4 regions of the Colwellia sp. Bg11-28 genome follow, and region 3 is predicted to be linked to each of the others. Evidence: predicted binding sites of a transcription regulator. Region 3 holds the regulator's gene; each other region holds the start of a gene.
What was found. Region 3 encodes sigma-54, which starts transcription at its own class of promoters, with help from an activator protein. Its sites were predicted from a motif close to GTTGGCACGNNNNTNGNNT; they were not measured.
Positions count from the first base shown of each region.

Region 1 (7,680 bases), on a different contig from region 3:
AATAATCTTTTTCAATTGTTCCTGCTGGGCAAGAAGCTGTTGTTTATAATTTTCTATTAAGTGCAAGTTATCTTGCCACTTAGCCAATAAATCATCTTTTAATATGAGATCTTCAAAACGAATGAAGTCTCTGACAATGTCAGCCATTCCTTGATTTTCATCCTGTTGATTTGCCAATTGCTTGGCATAGTCAGTAACAAACATTTCATCCATTTTGTTACTTAACTGATCAAATGTTATTTGTGGCGTTTGTAAATTCAAGCGTTTAAGCATTACCACTATATTGGTGAGTTTATTTTCTACTTTAGAGAGCAGCACAGCTTGCTTTGAGTCTGTCTGTTGATTATTCAATTGAATGTTGATGGCATCAAGTAAAGTATCAAGTTGAATTAATGATTTAGATTTTACTAATTCATTATTTGTATGACTTGATTCAATACGTGTAAGTAGGTCCATAGCAAGATTATTACTAGAAAACCATTGTTGATAACTATTTTTATATTCAGATTTTAGTAATGATAGTTTTTTACTTTGTAGAGAAAGTGCTTGTTGAAGAGGGATCAAATCATTCGAATCGATATTTTTCAATATGCTATCAATAAGCTTATCAGCATTAATCAGGTAAGTTTGTTGTAGATATTGTGTTTGTAATGAAAAAAGCTGTTCAGTTATTGACGTTTGAGAGTGTTTGTACTCCTGTGCTAAAAAAAACACTATTGTGGATAATCCAACAACAATAACCAAAAAAATGACAATAAGATAAGCAGTAAAAAATTGATGAAAGTGCTTAACCTTACTTCCAGCTTTATAGGTCTGCGTACTCTGTAAATTATTCACGTTTGTAGTTGCTTCGTTTGTATTCATTACTCGTCAATATAGTTCAGTTCCCTTGCAGCACATTTTATACTATACCCGGTATCATTCAAAGTGCAGGACTCTGAAACATCCATCTTGATTGGTAATGAGTATATTTAGACTAGCAATTTTATTATGTATTTATTGAAAAAGACTACTTATCAATTTGTGCAGCCAATTCTTCAATAGAAGCTTCAGAAAATACTTTGATGCCATGTACTCGTAAAAGTTTGGTTGTTACTCCTTCCCCAATAATCTTTTTCTGACTAAATGTTCCGTCATAAATAGTATTACTACCACATGAGGGGCTTGATTCCTTTAATAGGGCTAATTGAATATTATGCTGCTGACATAAATGTAGTGCAATTTTAGCCCCTTTATCAAACTGTTCAGTGACATCAATAGATTCTATCGTGATGACTTGCTTTGTGTTCGGGTCTATTTCTGCAGGTGGTCTCGGAACAGGTAACCCTGAAATAACTTCAGGACATATAGAAATTAAGCGACCTTGTTTTTGCCATTGCTGCAATAGTTTGTTCACAAGTGGTTTCACCACTCCGTTATAACGAACGCGCTCACCTAAAAAGCATGAGCTGATTAAAATCTTATTAATGGGTTGCTCACTTATTTTCATTATTTTGTCATAGCCAAGTGAAGGGTTGCTAATTGCTCTGTACTTGGACTATCTTGCCCTTCGATCCAGCATGATTGACTATAGTAATCAAAGTTCAACACAAAATTATTATTATCCCAGCGAAAGCGAATATTTTCTCGATCAGCGCCAATAATCTTCTCTTGCATAGTAACTGGCATGATAGGTAAAAATAGCAGGTCAATTAATGTTGCGATATTTTCTTGGTACCAGTCGTTTTTAAATGTTACGTTCAAGTAGTCTACTTGATATGTTAACGATTCAAGACTTTGTGGAATTGTAACGGAGTTCATAATCACCAATGTTCATATCTTGTAAAATATAGTTAATTATACGACTAAAGTTTGATGTTAATCAGGGCTTTTGACAAAAAAATCCACGACAAGTTCCTCTAATTTTCATATACTCAAGAGAGAATTTTATCTTTGTAACTCAGCTATCATGCTTGCATTTGACCTTGGTTACAAATACCTTAGAACCAAAGAGAGTGAAACTATGAATAAACTTATGTTTGCTGTTGCAACAGCGACGGTTATGATGGCATCTCCTGTATTTGCTGGTGATGCAGCAGCTGGTAAAGCAAAATCAGTAATGTGTGCAGCTTGTCACGGTGCTGCTGGTGTTTCTGCTGTACCAACTTACCCTAACTTAGCGGGTCAAAAAGAAGCTTACCTTACAAAGCAACTTAACGACTTTAAATCAGGCAAACGTAACGACCCTACAATGAAAGGTATGGTTATGGCGCTTTCTCCTGCCGACATGGAAAACTTAGCGGCTTACTACGCTAACATGAAATAAGCTTTCGCTTTTTCAAGTCCTATAAAAAGCCCCAGTTTAACTTAGTTAAACTGGGGCTTTTTTGTATGTGGCTATTGATGCTCTAGTCTAGAGAACACAAAAGCATCTAACCTTTAGTTATTACTGACCCTTGGTCCAATATGACTTCACTTTCATATTCCTATATTGCAGGTATAAAAAAACCTCCTAACGGAGGTTTTTTTGTCTAAAACTTGATTAATAGTCAAACCAATAAAGTTTGCTATTTAGCAATACTAAGCTTTACGACGAGCTGCGCCAGCTAAGCCTAAAAGACCTAAGCCGAAGATAGCTAAACTAGTAGGTTCAGGGATAGTGTTACCATTAACAATAAAAGTACCTGTATCTTGACCAGCAGAGCGAGCAGAGCTATATGCTAAGTCACTACCAAACAATTCACTATCAGTATCAAAATTACTTGCAGCAGCGCCACCAATAACATCAAAGTATGCATTACTAAATGCTGCACCAGCAACAGTACCAAGTACATCTATAGTAGAACCTACACCGTCACCAGCTAATGGATTAATAACAGCGTCTAATTCTAACCAAAGTAAGTCATCAGATGCACTAGCATAGCTAGTTGGAAGACCGCCTAAGTTAGCAAAAATTGCAGCACTACCGCCAGTGAATACTGGTGCACCAAAACCTGTTAAGCTATCAAGTTTAAAATCTGTGAAAGTAAAGCTTAAAACATCACATGTAACACAGTATTCAGATGAATTTTGGCCATTAAATGTCTCTAAAAAGCCATAACCTTCTAATGTATCATCCAATTTTACTAAGCTAAAATCGCTTATTTTGTCACCTACAGCAATACCATCGCGTGCAGTACCAGCAACATAATATTGTTTAAAAACACCAGTAGAAATAAAATCACTAGTAAATCCATTATCAAAATCAGGATCCCAAGTAACACCACCAGAAGTAATTTGCGATGCATTAGCACCGAAGCTTGCAAGAGCGATTAGTGAAGCTGTAGCAAAAGTTTTTAATAAATTCATGAAATTTCCTTTTAGGCATTCAAAGTTTGTTATTTGAATTTATATAAGCATTTATTATGCCAAATAATTAAAATATATTTTTTATCATAAAAAACATATAGTAATGAATATTTCGATTCAAAGTATTAAACACAGAATATCAGAGTGTAAAATTTTTTGACAATGGCTATCTCTTTACTCGTTTAATCAATATTGAGCTACTTCTTGCTTTAATTTAGTTATTTTTATACTCAATTTACTATCATGGACATCCAAACTAGATAATATCATCTTGGCTTGCTTATACTGGTTAACAGCTATGTGCGCCTCAGCTAAACTCACTTTAGCGCTGACATCCATTGAGCCTTTATTTTCAAGATCAGAGAGGACCGATATAGCTTTTTCATAGTGCTTGTTCGCAACTAGAATCACGCCATAACTTTCCAGAATGTTCACATTATCAGGCGCTAAGGCAAATGCTTTTTCAATATTCAATTGAGCATTTTTTATATCATTACTCTGATATTGTTGCCATGCAAGATTATTTAATGCTGCGACATTATTCGGTTGCCCTTTGACAATTTTTAGGTAGGTGCTAATAATCTGAGCTGATTTATTATTATTCACATTATTCATAACATATAGCTGCGCAAGTAATATTCTCACTCGATTATCATTAACTACCTCATCAAGGAAATTTTCTAAAACAAGCTCAGCTTCATCCCCTTGCTTGGAAAACTGCAAAGCTCTTGCTAAGTTAATAGCGTTATTACTATTGGGTATTTGCTCATATAACTCACTATAGAGTTCTACTGCTTCAAGATATTCATTTTCTTTTATAGCGATCTTTGCCGTTGTAGCTGTAATAAGATAATTAGAGACACCTTTGTCTTTTAGCAGCTTGAGTTGTCGTTTAGTGGCTTGAACGTTATTGTTGGCTAATTCTAAATAGGCCAAAGTTGTCATCAAGTTATTATCATCAGGAAAGTATTCATTCGCTACTTTGGATAATGCTAAAGCTTGTGGATACTGCTGTAGCACCTCTAATGTGGCAATATTGCCTACGTTTAGAATATAGCTTCTAGGCGCCTCTTCTAGACCAAGCTCATAAGTAGATAATGCTTTTTTTAATTGACGGGTTTGCGTATAGCTACTAGCTAATACTGACCAGTAACGTGCCGATAAATTCTCTTCTGTTTTCATCGATTCTAACAACTCAATGGCCGCAGGTACCTGCTTACTTATACGCAGATTTTGTGCCAAACCAATAACTAAGTTTTTATGAATATTGTTATCACTAAGTTTACTTTCCTCATGTAACGCATTTAAAAATGAAATTGCGTCTGCTGAATTTCCTTGTCTCGTTTGCAGAATTGTATAGCGACGAATAGCATTATGATGATTAGGGCTTAGTTCAATGACCTCTTTAAAACCATCGATGGCTTTTGCCATTTGTTTATTAAAAGCAGCAACAATTGCTAAATTATAGATTGCACTAATACTTTTAGGCTCTATTGCCAAGGCATCTTGGAAAGACTTTTCAGCTTCATCTACTTTTTCTAGTTTCATGGCAATTAAGCCGCTTAATATATTACCTGATACTTGATGGTCTTCAGACTTCAGCCACTTATTTGCTATAGTTTTTGCCTTGGGTACCTCATTATTTCTAAGGTATTGGCGAGCCAATGCAAACTCTGTATCGTGTAAACTAGCATCAATGCTAAGAGCATGTTCTAGCGACTTAACACCTGACAAATCTCGTTGGCTTAATAAAAGTGCGCCTTGTCGAACTTGCAAATCGACATTGTTAGGTGAAACTTGGGCCGCTTTATTTAATAAGGATTGTGCACCGGAAAGGTCACCTGCTTTCAATAGCTCTAAACTGCTGATTTGTAATAAATCAGCATCACTATCGCTATTTTTTAATCTTTTTAGTTTATCTACAGATAAAGCTATATCATCGGTATGACCCAATTTTATTTTTATCGATAGCAAAATAGCATTAATAGGGTGAGTTGTTGGTAAAATATTCTCTAAAGAGATCAGGTAATCGTATGCCTGCTCTAACTCACCTAGTTGGAAAGAGCTAATACCTGCAATCATATGGGCAATGACAAAACTGTCATCGGCATTAACCGCTTGGCTTGCATATTCTTTGGCTTCTATATAATTACCAGCTTGGTATTCAATTTGAGATTTGTACTGTAAGGCAAGTGCTGAGCCTTTGAAAGTAGCGAGTAGCTCATCAGTGAGAGTATTCGCTCGTTCAAATTTTCCTGCCTTAATTAAACTATTAACTAAGAAAAAACGAATATTTTGATCAAGAGGATAACTATCTAAATAAAGAGAAAATGAATCACTTGCTTCTTCAAAACTTGCTAGAGCAAAATATAAGTACCCCTGTAGCAAAAAGGCTTCGGGAAATGCACTCTTCTCAGTCAACAAGTTATCTATAATTTGTATCCCTTGTGCAAAACCTCTATCTATATAATATAAATAAGCTTGAGAAAGTTTACTGTAGGGACTATTAGGCAAAATAGCGGTGGCTTGAGAAAAGTAATCTTGTGCTTTAGTTATTTGTCCATTAGCAAGAGATGACATACCCGCATAGCTTAAAATAATAAGATAGTCATTATCGTTAAGCTCTTCGCTTAATTCAACAAGTTGCTCAACTTCTTCAAATTTATTAAGGCGAGTTTTCACTTGTGCTAACAAAGTAGCTGCTTGTGCATAACTTGCTTGAAGATCTACCGCTCTGTCTAATTCTTTTTCAGCACTAACATAGTTACCTTGATTTAGGTAGGCTTTGCCTAAACCTAGACGTGCTTCAACGTTTTTAGGTGCCAATCGGACTGCATTCTTATAATCTATAACGGCATTAGCAAACTTGCCTTGTTGACTATATTGATATGCACTGCTAATTAATTGCTCTGCGTTTTGTTGTTCACTACAAGCACTGATACTAAATGCTAAGACAACGGCAGAGCTGATTAATAATTTATTCATGACAAATCCCTTGGTGAATTTAAGCTCATAACTTATTGTTATAAAATAGATTATGCAATCAAGAACACATATATAGAATGCTCTTAATCCAAATAAAAACGACTGCTCTTGCAGTCGTTTGTTAGAACAGTTTAGGTAATATTACAATTGAGTTAGTAGTTCTGATTTTTTCTTTTTCTGTTCATCCGTTGCCGTAGCAACTTTACCTAATAAATTTTTTGCTTCATTAATTCGATTATTTGCAATAAGTGCTTCAACATAATTTAATTGAATATCGACGTCCTTCCCTTTGGCTATTTCAGAAGCTTTACTTGCATATTTCAGGGCTGCTCTTTTATCACCAGAGCCTAACAAAACTTTACCGTAAGTATCAACAATATTGGCAATTTGCGGCGCCAATTCGAATGCCTTTTCAGCATGCTCTAGGGCTTTATCGATATTATCTTGCTCTAAATACAACCAAGCAAGGTTGTTATGGGCAACTACATTTTTCGGTTGTTTTTTAACAACGTCATCATAGACAGCAATAGCCTTATCACTATCATTTTCGAGGTATATTCCCGCGAGCATTGTTTCAATACGGTTATTATTTGCATCAATAGTCAGATAGTGCTCTAACACTTTTACTGCCTTGGCATTATCTTTATTCCCTAAATGAGCCCCTGCTAAATAAATAGCATTTTGAGTGCTCGGATAAGTCTGATAAAAAACGGTTAACTTAGGCAATGCTTGAACATAATCCTCTTCGAGGAGATATATGCGTCCGAGCAAGCCCTGCTTAAGTGCGTCGTTAATATTTTTATTCACTATAATTTTATAAAGACTTTTCGCAGGAGATATTTGCTTGTTGTTTAGCAATAACTGCATTTGAACTAACTGTAAAACCAAATTATCCTTATGGTTTTCAAGTCCGCGCTTAATCACCGTTAAAGCACGTTCATAATCTCTTTGGCTCGCATAGAAATCAGTTAACAACACAACAGCTTCAATATGATAAGGGTTCTCTTTCAACCATTTTTCTAACGTGGGTCGTATTTTTTCGAAATTCTTTTGTTGTTTGTAGGTAAGTAACAATAATTGCCAATAACGCTTAGGTAACTTTGCAGTATCGGCTATTGATACAAGTAAATTTTCGGCTTGCTTTAACTGCCCTAGACTAACCATCGCTTCAGACAATAATATAGCCTTACTAATATCTGTTTTATCAAGTTCATAAGCCGCGGTCAGTTTTGCTAGCGCCATTTCATTGCGATAAACACCAAAGTACTGTCTTAATACTTTATTATTTGTAGGCGCTATGGTTATTAAATAATCAGCACGTTGTTTACTTAAGGGAATATTCTTTTGTTTGCGTGCAATACGTAATTG
Region 1 is NZ_PJBA01000005.1:311,912-319,591, reverse strand. Features, by position in the region: gene CXF79_RS06885 (hypothetical protein) at 1-864, opposite strand, end outside; gene CXF79_RS06880 (DUF523 domain-containing protein) at 1,010-1,489, opposite strand; gene CXF79_RS06875 (DUF3630 family protein) at 1,489-1,800, opposite strand; gene CXF79_RS06870 (c-type cytochrome) at 2,003-2,305, shown strand; gene CXF79_RS06865 (PEP-CTERM sorting domain-containing protein) at 2,560-3,327, opposite strand; gene prsT (XrtA/PEP-CTERM system TPR-repeat protein PrsT) at 3,514-6,312, opposite strand; gene prsT (XrtA/PEP-CTERM system TPR-repeat protein PrsT) at 6,454-7,680, opposite strand, start outside.
Region 1: the regulator sigma-54 is predicted to act here: its motif matches at 3,373-3,391, upstream of CXF79_RS06865 (PEP-CTERM sorting domain-containing protein).

Region 2 (7,680 bases), on a different contig from region 3:
TGCGACTTTAGTAAAAGCGGTTTTAAGCGCTTGGCCTTCAAATAACGAATTTCCAGAGCAGAAAAAATGCTAATCGATTAGCATTCCGCTTGGTTATGGTGCACTTTTTTGATAATCATCCATAACTTGTTCAATAGTCTTGATGCCAAACATTACTTTATTAATGAACGATTCCGAACTATGAATCAAGTTAAAGTTAGGATGCTTTGACCAAATAGTTTTTAATTTATTATCAAGCTCAATAGCGGCCTTTTCTGACTCATTGCGAATAGGGTTGTTACTTTTAATGCTTTCACCTGATTTAGCTGCGCTTTCGAAGAAAATGACTGCATCGTAGCGTAAAAGCTCTTCTTCAATACTGGTATTCATAGAGGTGAAAAAATTTTCATCATTTTCTGGCCAGTATGCTAATCCATCTAATGAGCCACGGTCGCATAAAATAATACTGTTTTGAAAAGTAGTACGTTGAATATCTTCTAAATGCTTTTGTAAATTAAAAATTGCAATTTGTTGTGTTTTTAGTATCTGGTCATTAGTTGAGCGTTCAATACCACCACTGAATATCATTGTTGCCGCTTCAGGTACGGTTGCTATTTTCCCTAAAAATTCACGACGAATTAAGTCGAGAGCTGTTGTTTTACCGCCACCAGGACCGCCAGTAAGTACGATACGTTTTTTTATATTAGCAATATTCATGGGCATTTATAGTGAAGATATTTTTATCACTGTAGCTTGCGGCTAAAACCCCTTCAAGCTTAATTGTAAATATTTATAGTCAAACAATGCATATTTACATCTGTGGAGAACGTCCGCTTTCGTATCTTTGTTAACATAAAACAGGGTTGTTTTGACCAGTGAATTAGGTCAGGTTTGTGGCACAAGTGACGTTTTTCATTTACCAAGCAACTAAAAGTAGTTTCTTGGTAAATACATGAACAACTTACTAAGGTCATTTAATACAAACACTTTTATTGCGCTAAGTTTTGTTGTTATACATTTTGTCGAATCCAGGAATTCGGGTCTCCCAAATTGGTCTTTTATCACCAACGACTTCTTTAAGCGTTTCGATAAATAATTTGGTTTTTAAGGGGGAATTTCGATGCGGATATACGGCATAAAAAGTTCCGTAATCAGCTAAATTGATATGTGTCATGATTGGTATAAGTTTGCCTTCTAGCACCTCATTCTCAATCATTTGTGCCGTTGTTACTGTGAGCATTTCTCCAGCTACGGCAGTATTGATTAGCATTTCAACTTCATTAACCTTATAAGCGGTATTTAGCTGAATAAATGCTTCATTTCCTGTGTTATCAAGGTATTTAATTTTATCAATCAATAACCCCTGAGCCGAATATACCACTGCGGGTAGGCTTTCTAGCTTGGGTATTGTGGTTGGTTTTCCGTGTTTTTCAATGAATGAAGGAGCGGCGACGATTAACAGTCTATTTTGCGCTATTTGTTTAGCAATTAAGTTGGACTCTTTTGGTTCTCCAATTCGAAAACCTATATCAAAACCTTCACCCACTAAATCGACTATTCGATCTTCTAAAAGCAATTCTATGCGAATATCTGGGTACTGCGCCTGAAACTTCAAAACAGCTTGCTGCACATATTGTCGACCAAACAGGGTAGAGCTGGAAATTTTTAGCTCTCCTCTGGGCTCACTGTGATAGTTTTCTGCTAAGCGTTTTGAGTTATTGAGTAAGTCTCTCAGTTGCTTTGCTTGATTCACCATTTCAGAGCCTGCGGCCGTTAATGATAATGAGCGGGTAGTACGATTTAATAAATGTACGCCAAGCTCTTTTTCAAGCTTCCCTATTTGCTTAGAAATAGCAGATCTGTTGACATTTCTAAGCTCTGAAACTTTTACAAAGCTACCTAGTTCTGAGACTTCTAGTAAAAGCAGCAATCGGCTAGCGAGATCCATACTCACCTCATTGGTTCCTGTTTGGAATCAGTATAGTTCATTTTACCTTGTTTTTAGATACTTATCTTAATCGTATTATAGCTGCGTAAACTCGACGTGACGGATTAATTGTCGCAGCACTAACTATCTGATGAGGAAGAATAAAATGAAAAAATTAATGATAACCCAAGAAGCTGGCGTGGCTACTGTGTTAATTAAAAACCCTCCTGTAAATATTTTAACGATTGATTTAATTAACGAGTTAAACGCATTTATTCTGTCATTAAAAGATGATCGTGAAACTAAAATTGTTGTTTTTAAATCGTTTCATGAGGCATTTTTTATTGCCCACTTAGATCTTAATGTTATTAACGGAACGTCAGGTGGACAAGCCGCATCAATAGAGTTTAATCACATGATTGCTAATATCAAAGCGATGAAGCAGCTCTCTATTGCTGTAGTTGACGGTGTGGCTCGTGGTGGCGGTAATGAGTTTGTTATGGCATGTGATTTAGCATATGGCACGGAAAATTCGGCTTTTGCTCAACCGGAATTATATATTAACATTCCAACGGGCGGTCAAGGCGCAGTGCAGTTTGCTCGCCGTTTAGGAAAGGGTAAAGCACTTCAAGCATTACTAACTGGCGCTGACTTTACAGCACAACAAGCCGAAACTTTAAATATAATCACTCAGTTTGTTCTTAAAGCTGAGCTTGATGCATTTTTAGCGCAATTGTTATCAATCATTGTCGGCTGGGAGATTCGCGACATTGTGATGTATAAAGAAATTATTGCCGCCTCAATCAAAGATGAAGCTGTCGGCACAGAACTTGAGTTACGATACTTTTTAGAACGAGCGAAAGAAGAAAAAACACAAGCCATCATTGCTGCATTTCTTAAACATGGTGGTCAAACTGAACGTGAGGCTAATGACATGCAGGGCATTTTTGTAGATACGGCTGTAGAGCTCTCAAAATAGAGTTGAATCACAAAACAGTGTGGCAACCTCAAAAGGTAGGTTGCCTCTACCATCTTATTAACTGATTATTAAATTCAAAGATTATGCGTACTAACAGGGTAGATAAAATATATTACATCAGTTTGATCACCCATTACCTCTAATAAACCCCAATCAAAATAACCGCAAACGAATATCCTTTCGTCTGTCGACATACTTAGCTGTAGGCAGCACAATTATCGCGGCGGCGAGATATACATGGCTATTTCTAATGTCGTTTACTCCTGATAGCTCTTGTTTTTATTGACGTTATCTAATCGTTCAGTCATTAACCAATGATACTTTGATGTGCGCTGTTATATTGAGTTTTAGCTTTTGTGGTGCAAGTAACCATAAGTCCCATGACGAACAATTCACTAAGCTTATGTAATTTAAGGATAATAATAACTGGCTTGGATTTTGTATTAGGTTTTAATGAAAGAAGCAATTGTGATTACATAATTGTAACTAAAAAAACACCTAGGTTGACAAAAACATGAGCCTTAACAATAAACAGGTTAATAAAAAGAACTTGTTGCATAAAAAATCAATGGATCCAGTAATAAAAGATATCACCGTACTTTTAATTGAAGAGCAACCAAACGTTAGTTCTATGCTAAAAAATGCATTAATGGATTTTGGTTATCATATTACTAAACACATCTCCTTTGATGACAATATTATTGAACAAATTGATTTGTGTAACCCCAGTATTCTTATTCTAGCAACTGACTTACCTAGTGAAGAAATTTTGAAAGAACTCGCAGAAATAAATCAATTATTACCTTTGCCCATTGTTATATTTGCTGAGAATGATTCTCCTAATGTGATTAAAAATGCGATTAAATCTGGCGTAAGTGCTTATGTGGTTAATGAAATATTACCTCAACGACTCAAAAGTATTATTTCAGTTGCAAACGAACGCTTCAAAGCTGTTCAGTCTTTACGTAATGAACTTAAACAGGCGAAAACCCAGTTAGAAGGCAGAAAGTATATTGAAAGGGCGAAGGGGCTTATCATGCAACAAAAGAACATAAGTGAAAATGAGGCTTATAGTAAGCTCAGGAAAATGGCAATGGATCAAGGATGTTCATTGGCGATGGTGGCAAAAAATATTATTGATGTTTGTCAGTTGTTATCAACATCTAAAGCATAGCGAGTGTGTTCTGATATGGTGCATTTCATTATTATTGTGCAGTTAAAGTCGCTAATCAAAGGAAATAATTGCTTTTAGCCCAGTAAAAACGATGAATTTAATATTGGCACATTATCTGCTTTGTAATAAGTAAGACGATAAATAAGTATTACTTACTTTATCGAACATAGTATCGAATTAGCGATTGGACTGAATACAGAAACAAGTACAAAGCTAGGTACACAAAAGAATAAAATTGAGTTAACACACAGAATAAAATGTTTTTATCAACGGCGATAAAAATAAAGTAATGCCAATCAGATTAATTAAGGGTTCAAATTTTAATGAGGATAAATTTTTAAGAACAAGGCGCTTGATTGAGCAATAGCTGGCTATTGAGATTGAAAGCAACGATGTTATTGGATATTTAGACCATTTTAAAAGATCACTGAGTTAGTCTGATTGGTGTAATAAACCTAGCAGCAACGGCGCTGCGGGATAATGATAGGCATAAGCCTTACACTATACGAGCAATGGCGCTCATCAATAAGCAACCTTAACGGGTTGACTATTGGTGGGCGTTTTTTTTTGATTTTTTATTAGTTTTTAATATTTACTATTTAACATTTTTATAAATCCTACAAGGAATTCATTATGAATTGGAAAAAACCTATAACCTCTAGCCTAAAAAGTTTGTCGCTGAGCATTGCACTCGTTTGTGCGGGCACTTATATCGCTCATGCTGAAACGCTTGGCGAACCAGAAAAAGAAGAGTTGAAGTTCGGTTTTATTAAATTAACTGATATGGCGCCGATTGCTATCGCTTATGAAAACGGCTACTTCGAAGACGAAGGTTTATATGTCACGATTGAAGCACAAGCTAACTGGAAAGTACTATTAAATGGTGTGATTGATGGCACGTTAGATGGTGCGCATATGCTTGCGGGTCAACCTATTGCAGCCACTATGGGATACGGTACTAAAGCACACATAATTACGCCTTTTTCAATGGATCTAAATGGTAATGCCATTACCGTTTCAAACGATATCTGGAAAAAAATGAAGCCAAACATTCCTAAAATGGCGGATGGCAGACCTGTTCATCCAATTAATGCTGATTCATTAAAGCCCGTTATAGAATCGTTAGCTTCAGAAGGTAAGCCCTTTAAGATGGGCATGGTCTTTCCTGTTTCGACACATAACTACGAGTTACGTTATTGGTTAGCTGCCGGCGGAATACACCCTGGTTATTATGCTCCACACAAAGGGGATAACTCAGGACAGATTGATGCACAAGCCTTGCTTTCAGTCACTCCGCCACCACAAATGCCATCAACAATGGAAGCCGGTACTATTCATGGTTACTGTGTAGGCGAACCTTGGAACCAACAAGCCGTGTTTAAAGGTATTGGTGTACCTGTGGTGACTGATTATGAAATATGGAAAAACAACCCTGAAAAAGTTTTTGGTATCACAGCCGCTTTCGCTGAAAAGTACCCGAACACTACTATTCGTTTAACACGTGCGCTTATTCGAGCCGCTAAATGGTTAGACGACAACAGTAATGCGAACCGTCCTGCAGCAGTGAAAATATTGTCTCAATCTAATTATGTTGGTGCTGATTACGATGTTATTGCTAACTCAATGACAGGTACCTTTGAATATGAAAAGGGTGATAAACGAGCAGTGCCTGATTTCAACGTATTCTTTAGATATAACGCAACCTACCCATATTACTCTGATGCTATTTGGTACCTAACGCAAATGCGTCGTTGGGGACAAATTTCGGATGATAAAAGTGATCAATGGTACAAAGACTTAGCAGCAAAAGTATATCGTCCTGATATATACGCTAAAGCGGCTCAATCATTAATTGACGATAAGTCAATTCCTGCAAATGAGTTTCCAGACTTTACTAAAGAAAACGGTTTTAAAGCACCACAACAACACTTTATAGACGATATTGTTTATGACGGAAATCAACCTAATGCTTATTTGGAAAAATTTAAACTGGGTCTTAAAAAGGGTGACAAGCTTTAAGCGCATTTCTTTAAAGATAAGTTTTAAAGGTAAGCCTTTAATGACTTATCTTTAAAGGAAAATCGTTAAGAATTCGCTAAAAGCTAATGATAGATAAGGAGTCACGAATGAGTTTAACAACAGTAAATTTAAGTCAGTTAACTATTACCGAGCAGGTGATGAAAGTTTCTAAAAGTATTTTAAGTAAAATCACTAATGCGATGTTACTGCCTGTTATTGGCATAACAATATTTCTATTTTTATGGTCAATATCAGCACAAAGCATTCATACCTCTTTAGGTACGTTTCCTGGTCCCAATGCGGTTGTTAAACAATTTTCTTCTTTGTATAGCGAACATGTAGCAGAACGAGAAAAAGCTGAGGCTTTTTATCAGCGACAAGAAAAGCGCAATGTAGCAAAACAAGAAAAGAACCCTAATTATGTCGGTAAAATAAGAGCATACACAGGTAAGGAAACATTTTTTGATCAAATCCTTACCAGTTTATTCACGGTAACTTGCGGCTTTTTAGTCGCCGCAATTATAGCCATCCCGTTAGGTATTTGGATGGGGTTAAATAAACGTTTAAATTCAGCAATAAACCCAATTGTGCAAATATTTAAGCCGGTATCACCGCTTGCTTGGTTACCTTTAGTGACTATGGTTGTCAGTGCGCTTTATGTCTCTGATGATCCTATGGTATCAAAGTCATTCTTAACATCATTAATTACCGTTAGCCTGTGTAGCTTATGGCCTATGGTGATCAATACCTCGATTGGTGTTTCTTCAATAGACAGTGACTTACTTAATGTGAGTAAAGTACTGCGCTTACCCACATTAACGCATATTAAAAAAATTGTAATACCTGCGTCAATCCCAATGATTTTCACGGGGATGCGTTTGTCATTTGGTGTCGCTTGGATGGTACTGATAGCTGCAGAAATGCTGGCGCAAAATCCCGGTTTAGGTAAGTTTGTTTGGGATGAGTTCCAAAATGGTAGTTCAGATTCTTTGGCTCGTATTATGGCAGCAGTTATTGTGATTGGTTTCATCGGCTTTTTATTAGACCGAGCCATGTTGGAACTGCAACGAAAAGTCTCTTGGGACAAATCAAGCGCAAGCGTTTAAGGAAAAATTATGAATTCATCAGCTTTAGAAAAAAACACGCCACCAGCTTTTTTAAATATCAGCCAAATAGACATGGTTTTCCCGACAGATACTGGCGGCTTTACCGCGTTAAAAGGTGTTGACCTAAAAATTGATAAAGGTGAGTTTATCTCGCTTATTGGTCACTCTGGCTGTGGTAAATCAACGGTGCTTAATATAGTCGCCGGTCTTTATCAAGCCACAAAAGGTGGTGTGTTACTGCAAAATAAAGAAGTGAATGAACCGGGTCCTGAGCGCGCGGTGGTGTTTCAAAACCACTCATTATTGCCTTGGTTAACGTCCTATCAAAATGTTGAGTTAGCGGTAAGACAAGTTTTCAAAAAGACTATGTCAAAGGGAGAGATGAAAGAGTGGATTGAATACAACTTAAAACTTGTACATATGGACCACGCTATGCATAAACGGCCAGATGAAATATCGGGTGGTATGAAACAGCGGGTTGGTATTGCACGTGCCT
Region 2 is NZ_PJBA01000006.1:681,031-688,710, forward strand. Features, by position in the region: gene CXF79_RS09895 (AI-2E family transporter) at 1-73, shown strand, start outside; gene CXF79_RS09900 (AAA family ATPase) at 94-696, opposite strand; gene CXF79_RS09905 (LysR family transcriptional regulator) at 977-1,927, opposite strand; gene CXF79_RS09910 (enoyl-CoA hydratase/isomerase family protein) at 2,073-2,885, shown strand; gene CXF79_RS09915 (ANTAR domain-containing response regulator) at 3,400-4,059, shown strand; gene CXF79_RS09920 (CmpA/NrtA family ABC transporter substrate-binding protein) at 4,693-6,078, shown strand; gene CXF79_RS09925 (ABC transporter permease) at 6,237-7,184, shown strand; gene CXF79_RS09930 (ABC transporter ATP-binding protein) at 7,257-7,680, shown strand, end outside.
Region 2: the regulator sigma-54 is predicted to act here: its motif matches at 3,311-3,329, upstream of CXF79_RS09915 (ANTAR domain-containing response regulator).

Region 3 (7,680 bases):
TGCCACTTTCAGGCTTTATTTGGCCACCAATCAAACGAAGTAAAGTCGTTTTACCAATACCACTCGGCCCCATAATAGCGGTAACTTTGCCTTTAGGAATAGACAAACTGATATCGTCATAAATCACCCGTTCACCTCGTTTAAAGGTCAGGTTTTCAATTTCAACCAAATTTTCTTCAAGTGCGGGATTTGTCATGGTTCAACGTCACTGTTGTTTATTGTCTGAATTTACAATAGGAATTCTTTTAATAGAGGTGATTTTACCTGAGCGGTAACAATTCTTCATTAGAAATAAACAAATAACAGCGCAATAAGTGTAAAAATTAGAGGTTAAATTGTAAGAAAGTGATCGTTTTTGCTCAAAAGTAAGACAAAAGAATATTATTTTCCTCCAGTTGACATTATTTACTTCTTTTTTGCCCAACAACCAGCGACAATTTACCCTTAACTTTGGAGTCATTAATGCTAGAACAAATAATTATATTACTCATTGCCCTTGTTGCTTTAGTTTGGAGTGCAGATAAGTTCGTTTTTGGTGCTTCATCATTAGCAAGAAACTTAGGTATTTCGCCAATGATAATTGGATTAACTATCGTTGCTATGGGTTCTTCAGCACCAGAAATGATGGTGGCTGCAACAGCATCAATGCAAGGTAACCCAGATACTGCCATTGGCAATGCTATTGGTTCAAACATTACCAATATTGCCTTGGTACTTGGTATTACCGCTTTACTACAACCGTTAACCGTTTCATCACAAACAATAAAGCGTGAAATCCCCCTTATATTAGCCGTTACCGCCTTAGGATATTGGTTACTTATCGATAATCACTTTAGTTTCATTGAAGGTATTATCTTGATATCTGGCTTTGCCATCTACATTATTACACTCCTTGTTATCACGTTGAAGAAAACAAAGGGTAAACCCAGTGATGATCCGTTGATTATTGAGGCAGAACAAGATGTTGCCGCCGCCGTCAGTATGAAGTTATCTTTAATTTGGCTGGGTGTTGGAATCATTTTATTACCATTGAGCGCGAGCTTTTTGGTTGATTCTTCTGTATATATTGCTAAGGCTTATGGTATTAGTGACTTAGTTATAGGCTTAACTATTATAGCGATAGGTACCAGTTTACCTGAGCTCGCCGCTAGCATTATGAGCATCATTAAAAAAGAAGATGATTTAGCATTAGGCAATATAATAGGCTCTAACATTTTTAACATTTTAGCTGTTCTCCCAATAGCCGGTCTAATAGCTCCTGGTAATATTGACGCTTTAGCTGCCAGCAGAGATGCGCCTTATATGTTAGGTATTACTTTGCTGCTATTTATCTTATGTTTTAGTCGTCGCTTAGGTGCATTTAGAATTACTCGTGCCAAGGGTGCATTATTACTGTTAAGCTTTATCGCTTATCAGGTATTACTTTTTAGTCAATTGTCATAATAAAGGCTGCTGTTAATTAATCATTATGAAAAATTTCAAAGAATTAGCAAAAAACGTTATTGAGATTGAACAGCAAGCCATCGCTGAACTAGTACAGTTTATTGATGATAACTTTGAACTTGCCTGTCAACTCATGTTTCATTGCAAAGGACGAGTAATCGTCATTGGCATGGGTAAATCAGGTCATATTGGTGGTAAAATAGCGGCTACACTTGCTAGTACTGGCACACCATCATTTTTTGTTCACCCTGGAGAAGCTAGTCATGGCGATCTAGGCATGGTCACTAGCAATGATGTGGTTTTAACCATTTCTAATTCGGGTGAAACTAGTGAAGTACTTGCTATTATTCCGGTTATAAAACGCATCGGTGCTAAATTAATTTCTATGACTGGCAACACTGAATCTACCTTAGCTAAATTAGCCGATACCCATGTTTGCATTAAAGTATCGGCTGAAGCTTGTCCTCTTGGTTTAACGCCAACATCAAGTACCACGGCAACCCTAGTAATGGGTGATGCATTAGCCGTTGCTTTACTCAACGCGCGTGATTTTACCGCAGAGGATTTCGCTTTATCTCACCCTGGTGGCAGTTTAGGCAAACGTCTATTACTGCGCCTAAGCGACATTATGCATAAAGACGATCGCGTACCTATGATTTCGGAAAATGCTCTTATCAAAGACGCCTTAGTTGAAATGTCCTTAAAAGGCCTGGGCATGACTGCTATAGTTAATGAACAACAACAACTAGTCGGTTTATTTACTGATGGTGATCTTCGCAGGGTATTAGACAATAGGATAGATATCCACAGTGAAAGTATTAACACAGTAATGACCCATAACCCTAGTGTAGCGCAGAGTGATATGCTTGCCGCACAGGCGCTAAAAATAATGGAAGATAAAAAAATAAACGGCCTTATCATTGTCGATAGCAACAATATACCTGTAGGTGCAATGAATATGCACGACTTCTTAAGTTCCGGAGTACTTTAATGAATACCCTATATGGCAATGTAGAACACAACGTTTTAGCTAAAGCGCAACAAATAAAGTTACTGGTATGTGATGTCGATGGTGTATTTTCTGATGGCAGAATTTATTTAGGCAATGATGGTGAAGAGCTAAAAGCTTTTCATACAAAAGATGGTTTTGGCATTAAGGCCTTAGGTGCTAGTGGCGTTGATGTTGCGATTATTACGGGAAGAACTTCAGCTATCGTTGAGTATCGTATGAAAGCATTAAATGTTGCACATATTATTCAAGGCCAAGAAGATAAGTTACCTGCATTAATTGATTTAATTGAACAATTAAACATTACTATTGAAGAGGTAGCGTACATTGGTGATGATGTACCTGATTTACCTTGTATTGAAGCCGTTGGCTTAGGCATTAGTGTTTCCGATGGACATCCTTTAGTTCTTCGTTCTGCCAATTATACCACTTTTACTCGTGGTGGATTTGGCGCCGTAAGAGAGACATGTGATTTGATCATGCAAAGCCAAAATAGCTTAGACAATGCATCAGGCGCCAGTATATGAATCGATTAAATAGCCTAGCGCTATTTGTCTTACTGCTTAGTGCGCTAATTTATGGCATTATTGAATGGCGTAGTGCATCAATAGAACAAGATACTTTAATTGTTGATGAGCAACGTCCGGATTTTATTGCTGAGCAGCTAGAAAGTAAAATCTATAGTGACTTAGGGCAACTCTCCCACACTATTGAAGCAGAAAGAATGGAGCATTACTCTGATTTGGAAGTCAGTTACTTTGAATTGCCGAATTACACATTATATCCGCAAAAAGAAGGCCAGCCATGGAAGGTCAGTGCGCAAGAAGCGACACTTTACAAAGACAACCGTGTAGAGCTAAAGAATCAAGTACATATTAAAGCGACAGAAATTGACGGCTTAATAAAAGAGATTCACTGCAAAACAATAGCATTAGATTTAAAAACCAATATCATTAGTTCAGAGCAATCAGTTGTTGTGGTGGGAAGAGATTTCACCATGTACGGCTCAGGATTAATTATCGATTTAAACACAAAAAAAATGACCTTAATCCAGCATGAACGTACTATTTATAAAAAACATGATGAAAGTTAATTTAATTAAAAAAACAGTTTCAGTTTTAGCCGTAGCCTCAAGTTTACTCTTTGTCAGTAACGCTTTGGCGGCAATAAAAGATTTGGAACAGGAAATAATTATAGTCGCTGAAAGTCAAGATGCCGATCTAAAAAATAAAATTATCAGTTATTTAGATAATGTTATTATTCGTCAAGGCTCTATTTCTATTACCGCCGATGTAGTTAAAGTCTTTAGTCAAGTTAATAAGAAGAATGATGAAAAAAATGAAACTTATTTGGCAAAAGGCAAACCTGCTATATTCGAGCAACAACTAGAAGATGGTAGCTTAATTACCTTGCAGGCAGATGAAATAACCTATAGCCCTAACTCGAATACAATCATTATTTCAGGTAATGCCCTAGTCAAGCAAGCTGGAAGTGAAGTCAGTGGTAATGAAATAACTTATAATACTGTCAGTGAAAAACTACAAGCACGGAGCGCTAATAATCAGCCTGTTACTACTATTTTACAACCAACGGTACTCAAGAAACAGAAAGAGACTTACGAAAAATCTAAAGAAGAAAAACCAACTGACAAGGTAGTAGAAAAAGAAGGCGACAGTAGTGACAACTAACACAGTGAAAACAACACCTGTAAATACACTGATTGCCGATGGTTTATCGAAGTCTTATAAAAGTAGACAAGTCGTTAAGAATGTTAGTTTGCAAGTTGACGCAGGACAAATAGTTGGCTTATTAGGCCCCAATGGCGCCGGAAAAACCACATCCTTTTATATGATTGTTGGCTTAGTCCCCAATGACAATGGCTCGATCAAACTCAACGGTCAAGACCTTACCCTTGCTCCTATGCATGAAAGAGCCCGAAGCGGTATTGGCTATTTACCTCAAGAAGCCTCAATTTTTAGAAAGCTAACTGTTTCTGATAATATTATGGCGATATTACAAACACGTAAAGAGCTTAGTGAAACCCAGCGCGCTGAGAAACTTGAAAATTTATTAGAAGAGTTTCACATTTGTCATATCAAAGACAATACCGGCATGAGCTTATCCGGTGGCGAAAGACGAAGAGTTGAAATTGCCCGAGCACTCGCTGCAGATCCTCAATTTATTTTATTAGATGAGCCCTTTGCTGGTGTTGACCCAATTTCGGTTGGCGACATTAAAAAAATCATCTTACACTTAAAGCAGCGAGGCATAGGTATCTTGATCACAGACCATAATGTGAGAGAAACATTAGACGTTTGTGAGCATGCTTATATAGTTAGTCATGGTGAAATTATTGCGCAAGGTAATGCAGATCAAATTCTTGCTAATCAAAAAGTCAGAGATGTATACCTTGGCGAACAATTCACGCTATAGTAAAGCGATAGGCTAGTATATTTAGCCAGAATGCTTAATAGAATAGTAGTTACCCATTGTAATAGCGTAACTACTAAGAATAATAAATAGGAAATCATATAACCTAGATGCGCCCTACACTACAGCTCCGTATTGGACAACACTTAACAATGACTCCACAATTGCAACAAGCTATTAAGCTGTTGCAATTGTCTACGTTAGAGTTACAACAAGAAATTCAAGAAGTTTTAGAGAGCAATCCATTACTTGAACTTGATGAAAAAGCTCAAAGTGATAATTCAAGTGAACAAAATAATCTTGAAGAAGCCTTTTCATCCAATACTAATGAAGAAAAAACGGATCAACCTGCGGGTGATGGTAGTGAAGAACAGCAGGCCAGTATTGACGAAATCAGTACTACTGAGGCGATGGAAAAAAGTGATATACCAGAAGAACTAAATATAGATACTACTTGGGAAGAAAGCTACAGTGCTGGGGTATCAAATACTGGCGCAGTAAGTAGCCCTGCTGATGACTACACCTATCAGGGTGAAACCACTGATTCCATTCAAGATCATTTATTATGGCAAATGGAATTAACCCCTTTCAGCGATACTGATAAAACCATCGCAATTGCTATTATAGAAGCAGTCGATGACGCCGGTTATTTAACTGTATCACCAGAAGATATCTTAGAGAGTGTTGGCACTGAAGGGCTCGAGCTTGATGAAGTAGAAGCCGTATTAAAACGTATTAATATGTTTGATCCTATTGGTGTCGCAGCTCGCTCCATTCCTGATTGCTTACTTATTCAATTAAATCAATTTAGTGCTGATACCCCTTACCTGAAAGAAAGTAAATTAATAATCAACGACCATATCGATCTACTTGGTAATCGAGACTATCGCCAGTTAATGCGTAAAACCAAATTAAAAGAAGATCAGCTACGTGAAGTGATGCGTTTAATTCAAAGCTTGAACCCTCGTCCGGGTGATGCGGTAATTAAAGGCGATGACCAGTATGTTATTCCAGATGTTTCTGTTGAGAAAAAAAATGGCCGTTGGGTCGTTGAATTAAATTCTGATACTGCACCTAAATTGTCGATTAATAAACAGTATGCGGCAATGTCTAAAACAATGAAGTCGTCAACTGATGATGGACAATTTATTAGATCCAACTTGCAAGAAGCTAAATGGTTTATTAAGAGTTTAGAATCTCGCAATGACACACTACTTAAAGTGTCCAATTGTATTGTTCAACGCCAGCAAGGTTTTTTAGAACATGGTGCTGAAGCCATGAGACCTATGGTACTAAACGATATAGCTGAAGCTGTTGATATGCACGAATCCACCATCTCACGTGTTACAACACAAAAGTATATGCACACGCCAAGAGGCATCTTTGAACTCAAGTACTTCTTCTCTAGTCATGTCAGTACAGAGAATGGTGGTGAATGTTCATCTACAGCAATTCGTTCTTTGATTAAAAAACTTATCTTAGCGGAAACACCTGCTAAACCGTTAAGTGATAGTAAAATGGCTAACTTATTAGCTGAGCAGGGAATAAAAGTGGCACGACGTACAATTGCTAAATATCGAGAATCATTAGCGATACCACCGTCAAATCAACGTAAGAGTTTACTTTAGAAGACTACAATAAAAGGATCATGTTTATGCAAATTAATCTTTCTGGACACCATGTTGAAGTAACTAGTTCATTGCGCGAATATGTCGATACAAAATTCTCAAAATTAGAACGACATTTTGATCACATTAATAATGTCCATGTTGTACTTACCGTAGAAAAGCTTAATCAAAAAGCTGAAGCTAATGTTCATATGAATGGCAGTGAAGTATTTGCTTCTGCAGTCAACACCGATATGTATGCCTCTATTGATACCTTAGTTGATAAACTTGATAGGCAGATTCTTAAGTATAAAGCTAAGGTTTCTCATCATTAAGTTGAGTTAGCCCGAAAGACCGCTTTAAAGTAATTAAAGCCTATTAAAGCAGGCGTCCTGAGCTAAATGATTTAGCGTAAGTGGCGCCTTAAAACCATTAACACGATTATGCAATTATCCGAAATATTAACAACAAGCTGTACTAGTTGTGATGTAGCAGTAACCAGTAAAAAACGTATTCTAGAAAGAATTTGTCAACTCGCTGCGATTCAAATAACTGATATAGAGCAAGATGAACTATTAGATAGTTTACTCAATAGAGAAAAAATGGGTAGCACTGGTATAGGTAACGGTATTGCGATCCCACATGGTCGATTGCCCAATACAAGTAAAGCTGTTGCGGTGTTAATAACAACAGAAAAGGCAATCGATTTTGATGCCATAGATAATAGAGACGTAGATATTTTTGTTGCCTTATTTGTGCCCGAAAATAGCTGCCAAGAACATTTAGATACGCTACAAAATATTGCTAAACTATTTAGTGATAAAAAGATGATCAAGCAAGTACGAAAATGCAATGATAATCAGGCACTCTATAACTTAATTCAACAAGCAAGCTAGCAATATATATACCCAAGCCACTTGAAGCTGTGTGTTTCAGGACCGCTGAGCATAAGCGGCTCAGGGGCCGCCATAGGGCTGGTTTAGAAACGCTTTATGCTACGTTATTGATTTCGACAAGAGAATAACTATTCTCTTCAATCAATGTCTTGCCTAAAGGCGTTTCTAATTCCAGTTGAAACCTGCATCTTCATGTGGCTTGGGTATAAGTTGCCGCGCATTCGGAATAGTATAAATGAAATTAATCATTGTTAGTGGTCGCTCAGGCTCAGGTAAATCGGTTGCACTAAGAGTT
Region 3 is NZ_PJBA01000018.1:812,724-820,403, forward strand. Features, by position in the region: gene mlaF (phospholipid ABC transporter ATP-binding protein MlaF) at 1-196, opposite strand, end outside; gene CXF79_RS20695 (calcium/sodium antiporter) at 463-1,443, shown strand; gene CXF79_RS20700 (KpsF/GutQ family sugar-phosphate isomerase) at 1,469-2,434, shown strand; gene kdsC (3-deoxy-manno-octulosonate-8-phosphatase KdsC) at 2,434-2,979, shown strand; gene lptC (LPS export ABC transporter periplasmic protein LptC) at 2,976-3,545, shown strand; gene lptA (lipopolysaccharide transport periplasmic protein LptA) at 3,532-4,140, shown strand; gene lptB (LPS export ABC transporter ATP-binding protein) at 4,145-4,885, shown strand; gene CXF79_RS20725 (RNA polymerase factor sigma-54) at 4,993-6,510, shown strand; gene hpf (ribosome hibernation promoting factor) at 6,537-6,824, shown strand; gene ptsN (PTS IIA-like nitrogen regulatory protein PtsN) at 6,933-7,385, shown strand; gene rapZ (RNase adapter RapZ) at 7,621-7,680, shown strand, end outside.

Region 4 (7,680 bases), on a different contig from region 3:
ATTGAATCATCTGCTAATAATTGACTTAATTCAGCCTCAGTAAAACCACCATCGATTTGAGTATTGAACGTTTCATCAATTGATGAATCAGTTAACTCATCACCAACGTCGTCTCTTTTATCTTCTTGAAAGTCTCTTGTTGCTTCATCTTTACTGATGGTATCAGCAATAAGTGCATCAATATCTAGTTCATCATCTAACTCATTACTTTCATTACTTTCATTACTTATTAGTGTTTCTGAAGCTAGCTCATCGTCACTTTCTTTAGCAATAATATCGGTAAAGTCAGCGGTAAGAAATGGTGTTACATATTCAGCGGTAAATGCGGATATTTTAGCTTCATTCTCTGCTTTTTCATTTTGAATTTTATGGTCTTCTGGACTTAATGTACTATCAGTAACCTTATCAATAGTACTATTTTCATCCTTTCCCACATCAAGTTCCAACGGATTTATTGCTTCTGATGAATCTTGTTTTACAACGTGTTGAGGTGTTGTAGCATTACCCGACATTGATTCAAGTAGTGCATCAATATCATCTGGGTCAGTTACCTCTGCAGTATCATTGATAGAATCAAGTAATGCATCAATATCATCTGGATCTGTTACCTCTGCGGTATCATTTATAGAATCAAGTAATGCATCGATATCATCTGGGTCTGTTACATCAACTGGCTCATTCACTGATTCACTTACCGAATCAAGAAGCGCATCAATATCATCTGGATCTGTTACCTCTGCGGTATCATTTATAGAATCAAGTAATGCATCAATATCATCTGGGTCTGTTACATCAACTGGCTCATTCACTGGTTCACTTACCGAATCAAGAAGCGCATCAATATCATCTGGATCTGTTACCTCTGCGGTATCATTTATAGAATCAAGTAATGCATCGATATCATCTGGGTCTGTTACATCGACTGGCTCATTCACTGATTCACTTACCGAATCAAGCAGCGCATCGATATCATCTGGATCTGTTACCTCTGCGGTATCATTTATAGAATCAAGTAATGCATCAATATCATCTGGGTCTGTTACATCAACTGGCTCATTCACGGACTCACTTACCGAATCAAGTAATGCATCGATATCATCTGGATCTGTTACATCGACTGGCTCATTCACTGATTCACTTACCGAATCAAGCAGCGCATCGATATCATCTGGATCTGTTACATCGACTGGCTCATTCACTGATTCACTTACCGAATCAAGCAGCGCATCGATATCATCTGGGTCTGTTACCTCTGCAGTCTCATTGTCTGGATCACTTACCGAATCAAGCAGCGCATCAATATCATCTGGGTCCGTTACCTCTGCTGGCTCATTGTCTGAATCACTTACCGAATCAAGCAGCGCATCAATATCATCTGGGTCCGTTACCTCTGCTGGCTCATTGTCTGAATCACTTACCGAATCAAGCAGCGCATCAATATCATCTGGGTCCGTTATCTCTGCTGGTTCGTTCTTTTCTTCGGAAGATTCTTCAAGTACTAGGTCTTCATCATCGAAATCGTCTAAGCCACCAAGTAAATCATTTAGATCATCTTGGCTTAACTCTCCCCCTTCAAGTTCTTCACTTTCTGTATTTTCTGCTTCATCATCTAAACCTGATAATAATGAATCTAAGTCATCTTGATCCAACTCACCACCATCAAGAATATCAACGTCACTTTCATCATCTAGTAGGATGTCTTCAAGATCATCTAAGCTATCGTCTTCATCCAAATGGATAACGTCATCATCACTTTCTATTAAATCTATAGACAGGTCATCATCCAAATTCAATTCATCATCAAGTGATAAATCAAGCTCATCGTCTAAATTCAATTCATCATCAAGGGATAAATCAAGCTCATCGTCCAAGTTCAACTCACCATCAAGTGATAAATCAAGCTCATCGTCCAAGTTTAACTCATCATCAAGTGATAACTCTTCAGATGTGCTCTCTTTTTTGGCGACAGGTTCTTGTTTTTTACTGTCTAATTCGTTGAAGAAAACTTCATCCGAGGCCTGTTTTCGGCGTTTAAACAAAAGAGCCAGTAAAAGTAGTATCAGGATTGCTGGCAGAGTGCCCATGGCAATTTTGAACCACAAGCTTGACATGATATCTTGTTCCGCAAGTGCAGCCTGCTGTCTCTCTAATAAAAGTTCTTTTTCTCTGGCTTCAGCTTTTGCTAATAGGGCTTGCTGCAACTTGATCATATCGTCCATTTGCAGCTTGATTTCTTTACCTTTCGCTACCTCATCCTGCATGATGCCAAGCTTGTCATTAAAGGAAGTAAGTTGCTGACGTAAATCATCATTTTCTTTTAAAATAGCTTGTAAACCATCAATTGAGTCTGAGATATCATTTTGAATATGTTCTAATCGTTCCTGCTGCTGACCATCAATTTTTTGCAATTGGTCATTAATCTCAGTTTTTACCGTCTCTAAGTCTTTTTTCTTAACGCTAGGCTCTATAAATACTGGTATCTTAGGTGTTTTTGGCTGTGCTTTCTTCCAAGCTTTACTATCACTTTCAGACTTTTTCTTCGCACTGTTAGTATTTATTGCCATCATGTTATTAAACGATGGTATTTTTAAATATTGCCCTTCAACCAAATAATTGATGTTGCTATCGACAAACGCTTGTGGATTCTCTTGATATAACGCCTGCATGACTTGATAAACGCTCAAGCGATTATCAGGGCGAACTCGAGTAGCGATGTTCCATAAAGTATCTTTAGAGGTGATTGGGCCGTATTTATCATAAGGAAAAACATCACTACTTTTAGGTCCTCGCATGCGAATGCCGCGTTCTTCCTCTGCATTAACGGGGAAGTGAGCCGTAAGTATGCCAATAATAACCGCCTGCCATAGGCACAGGCGCAATAAATGTTGCATAAGGATGTCCTAATAAACTAATTTAAGTTATGGCACTGTTCATTATATTTATAGCGCCAAAAAAATACCGCATTACTTTACCTGACTAAGAGATAAAGCTTATCAGGAAGATAAAATGCAATAATTATTCCAAAAAACCATTAACTAACAAGATAATAGCAAATTCAATCAATAAGTCTCCTCTTATTGTAACTCTTGTGTAAATCTATACTTTGTTTTGAGGGGGAATATACTACTAATTAACTTTATTCCTGTTATAAAGTCAATTGGGCTTTTAAAGGACTGATACAGTAAAATTAAAAGTTAAAAACTAAAAAACTCGTCAACAACGGTATATTTACCATCATTGACGAGTTTTTATATACTAACTATTGTAGTAAAAGTTAGCTTAAATGATCTTTTACCAATAGTTCAGCAATTTGTACGCTATTCGTTGCCGCACCCTTGCGAACATTATCCGCAACGATCCACATATTAATGCCGCAACTATGGCTAATATCTTCACGAATACGACCAACATAAGTATCATCTTTTCCGCTCGCATCTCCAATTTGAGTTGGGAAGTCTTCATCATTACGACAAACAACAATACCAGGAGCTTGCTCTAATAAATCTTTAACTTCATCAGCTGAAATAGGTGAATTCGTTTCAATATGCAAGGCTTCGCCATGTCCAAAAAACACAGGAACACGAACAGCTGTTGGGTTAACAAGTACGTTTTCATCGCCTAAAATCTTTTTAGTTTCCCAAACCATTTTCATTTCTTCTTTGGTGTAACCATTTTCTAAGAAATCATCAATTTGTGGGATAACATTAAATGCTATTTGACGTGAAAACTTTTTGCTCTCTACTGGCTTACCACTTAATAGATTAGCAGTTTGTTTCGCTAATTCATCCATCGCTTCTTTACCACCGCCAGAAACCGATTGGTAAGTACTAACATTTACACGACTAATACCAACAGCATCATAAATTGGTTTTAACGCTACCAACATTTGAATGGTAGAGCAATTAGGGTTAGCTATTATATTGCGATTACGGTAATCAGCCAGCGCTTCAGGATTAACTTCAGGCACAACAAGAGGAATATCAGCGTCATAGCGAAATTCAGAGGTATTATCAATAACAATACAGCCAGCTTCAGCAGCTATTGGAGCAAATTTAGCTGAAGTAGAACCACCGGCAGAAAAGAAACCAATTTGTACCTGGCTAAAATCAAAATCATCTGCATTTAATACTTCAATGCTCTGACCATTAAATTCAATAATTTCACCTGCAGAGCGAGCACTGGCTAAGGGATATAATTTATTAATTGGAAACTTTCGTTCTTCAAGAATCTCCATAATAGTTTTGCCAACTAACCCTGTTGCGCCAAGTATGCATACATCAAATTTTTGTGCCATGTTCCTCTCTCTCTTCATTAGACTTTCTCAAAAAAATGAGTCGTCTCGATAGTTTAAATTAATTTTTATTAAAACCTAAACGATGCGGTACATCGCTATAAGCAGTAGATGATAAGTTGACCGTAACAGCAGAAAACTCCCTTCGAACGGGATAATTTTTCCTTAAGCTGTCAAAACCTTGTACAAATAATTGTTGACGAAATATTGCATCGTCTCGCCTAACATCGTAAACCATTTTAACTAACTGGTTTAGTAATATTTGATTAAAATCTTGATTAATTTCAATTGCAGGGATACTAGCCGACGGTAAAAAGTTTGCTAACTGATATTTAGGCGATATTGTTAACTGTTGACATAATGCCTGATAGAGCATTTCACTACCACGAGCTTTTCCTTCTAAGCTATAACCTGCTATATGTGCTGTGGCTATTTCAGTATAAGGAATTAAGGCTTCAAGAACGTCAGGTTCTCCTTGCCAAACATCGAGTACAACTTTTACGCCATGACCAGCCACTTTAAGGGCTAATAAGGCGTGATTATCAATAACATCACCACGGCAAGCGCTGATTAATATTTGGTCTTCACGCAGTAAAGCGAGGTTCTCTGCATTTATCAATTTGTTTGTCGGGTGTTCACCGCCTACAACTTTAGGCACATGCAAAGATATAACATCACACGCTAAAACATCCACCAAGGGTACATAATGTCGTTGGTCAGTAGGGTTCTGACTATTATCTTGTTTTTGCTTTTCTGCTAACAAGGGATCACAGATTTTATGTTCAATACCTAATGCAGTGAGTTTTTCACTTAAACGAGTACCCGTATTACCGCCGCCAACAATACCGACGGTCAATGAAGATAAAGTGAGCAAATACCGCTCTGCTAAAACGACTAATGCACTGAGCACATACTCAGCCACTGAAATGGCATTACAACCTGGCGCTGAATGGAAGGTAATATTTCGTTTAGCGAGATAACTTAAGTCGATATGATCAGTACCTATAGTGGCACTACCAACAAAAGAAATTTTATCATTCAAATGGAGTAGTTGTTCATTAACCTGAGTAATTGAACGTACTAAGAGCACATCTGCATCAGCAACTTGTGCTGCGGTTAACGTCCGACCTGAAAAAGGAACTAACTCTCCCTGCTCTTCGCCAGCGATGCCGTTATTAAGGTGGCAGAGTTCACTAAAAAACTCTTTGGCAAATGGCATGTTTTCATCAAAATATATTTTCATAAATTCTAACTATGTAACTAAAGACATTGAAGCACTCAATTATACGCTCATTTTAGAGCATAAGTACTAAAATTAACCCAACAGTGCTAAAAAACTTGTCACTATTTATAAAAAAACCACGCTAAATATTATTTAGCGTGGTTTATTATTACTTAGAAAATGCGCATTAAGTCGGAGCTTAACTCCAGAACATAAGCTTATTTATATTTTTTCATTACCAAAGTGGCATTAGTTCCACCAAAACCGAAGCTGTTAGACATTATAAGGTCTAATTCAACATCACGTTTTTCAGTAACAATATCTAAGCCTTGTGCTTTCTCATCTAAATTATCAACATTGATAGATGGTGCAACAAAACTGTTTTCCATCATTAAAATTGAGTAAATAGCTTCGTGAACGCCAGCAGCACCAAGTGCATGACCTGTCATTGCTTTAGTAGCACTAATAGCTGGTGAATCTTCACCAAATAATTCTTGAATTGCGCCTAATTCTTTAACATCGCCAACCGGTGTAGAAGTTCCATGAGTATTTAAGTAATCAACTTTACCTTCAACACCTTGCATGGCTTGTTGCATACAACGAACTGCGCCTTCACCACTTGGAGCTACCATGTCATAACCATCAGAGGTTGCGCCATAGCCAACAAGTTCAGCGTAAATATGTGCGCCACGTGCAAGGGCATGTTCTAATTCTTCAACAACAACCATACCGCCGCCGCCAGAAATAACAAAACCATCACGGTCTGCATCATAGGTACGAGAAGCTAATTCAGGTGTATCATTACGACCCGCTGATAAAGCCCCCATACCATCAAACATCATAGCAAGTGACCAATGAACTTCTTCACCACCACCAGCAAAAACGATATCTTGTTTGCCTAATTGAATAAGCTCCATCGCATTACCAATACAATGAGCACTTGTTGCACAAGCTGAACTAATTGAGTAGTTAACACCTTTAATTTTAAAAGGCGTTGCTAAACAAGCTGATACTGTGCTGCCCATAGTTTTTGGTACGGCATAAGGACCAACACGACGAATACCACGGTTACGAAGCGTATCAGTTGAAGCAACGATGTTTTCAGATGAAGCTCCACCAGATCCAGCAACAATACCAGTACGGAAATTTGAGACTTGATCTTCAGTTAATTTTGCATCTTTAACAGCTTGATCCATAGCAATATAAGCATAACCTGCAGCATCACCCATGAAACGGATGGCTTTACGATCAATGTGATCTTTAGTTTCAATATCAGGTTTACCCCAAACTTGACTACGTAGACCTTGCTCTGCAAAACTTTCAGAATGAGAGATACCTGACTTACCAGCTTTTAATGAGGCTAATACTTCATCCGCATTGTTACCAATACTTGAGACTATACCTAAGCCTGTTATTACGACACGTTTCATTTAACTACCATCTATAATTATGAAATTTTGCGCTATTATACAAGTAATAGCGATTGAACTGGTATTACTAGTTGCTTATCACAACAAAAAACCAGCGTACACTTGTACACTATAATATGATATCCATTCTAATATATCTATGACATTTTAATTTATCTACCTTTATTTCTGATCAAAACCTATATTTCGCGTAAAATAGGCAAGGTAAGCGAATAGAACTATCCTCTAACACTGTCACTTCACCTAAAGAATTTTTCATGAAAAAACTCGATAAAACAAATAATAGCAATAAATTATCCTACCAAAAAGATGGAACCCCTTATTGCCAGCGCTTTGATGATATTTATTTTGAAAGTGAGTCAGGTTATCAGCAAAGTGATTTTGTTTTTATTCAAAAAAATAAAATAGGATTACGTTTACAAATTGCTAAACAAACATTTACCGTGGCAGAAACAGGTTTTGGCACTGGGTTAAATTTTTTATTAACCTTACAGGCGTACCAAAAAGCACAACAAGTTTCATCGTTCCAGCTAGCACCTTTGCATTTCATCAGCGTAGAAAAGTACCCACTAACAAAAGAGCAACTAGTCCAGTCTTTGTCTATTTTACCGCAACTACAATCGTTAGCCTTAACATTCATTAATAGTTACCCTGATTGCCCTGTCGAAGAGTTTGGTCAAGAATTTAAAACAACCTTTTTCAATGGCCAAGTACGGTTAACTCTTATCTTTGATGAT
Region 4 is NZ_PJBA01000006.1:104,036-111,715, reverse strand. Features, by position in the region: gene CXF79_RS07475 (FimV/HubP family polar landmark protein) at 1-2,891, opposite strand, end outside; gene CXF79_RS07470 (aspartate-semialdehyde dehydrogenase) at 3,275-4,294, opposite strand; gene CXF79_RS07465 (4-phosphoerythronate dehydrogenase) at 4,353-5,534, opposite strand; gene fabB (beta-ketoacyl-ACP synthase I) at 5,732-6,943, opposite strand; gene mnmC (bifunctional tRNA (5-methylaminomethyl-2-thiouridine)(34)-methyltransferase MnmD/FAD-dependent 5-carboxymethylaminomethyl-2-thiouridine(34) oxidoreductase MnmC) at 7,201-7,680, shown strand, end outside.
Region 4: the regulator sigma-54 is predicted to act here: its motif matches at 3,007-3,025, upstream of CXF79_RS07475 (FimV/HubP family polar landmark protein).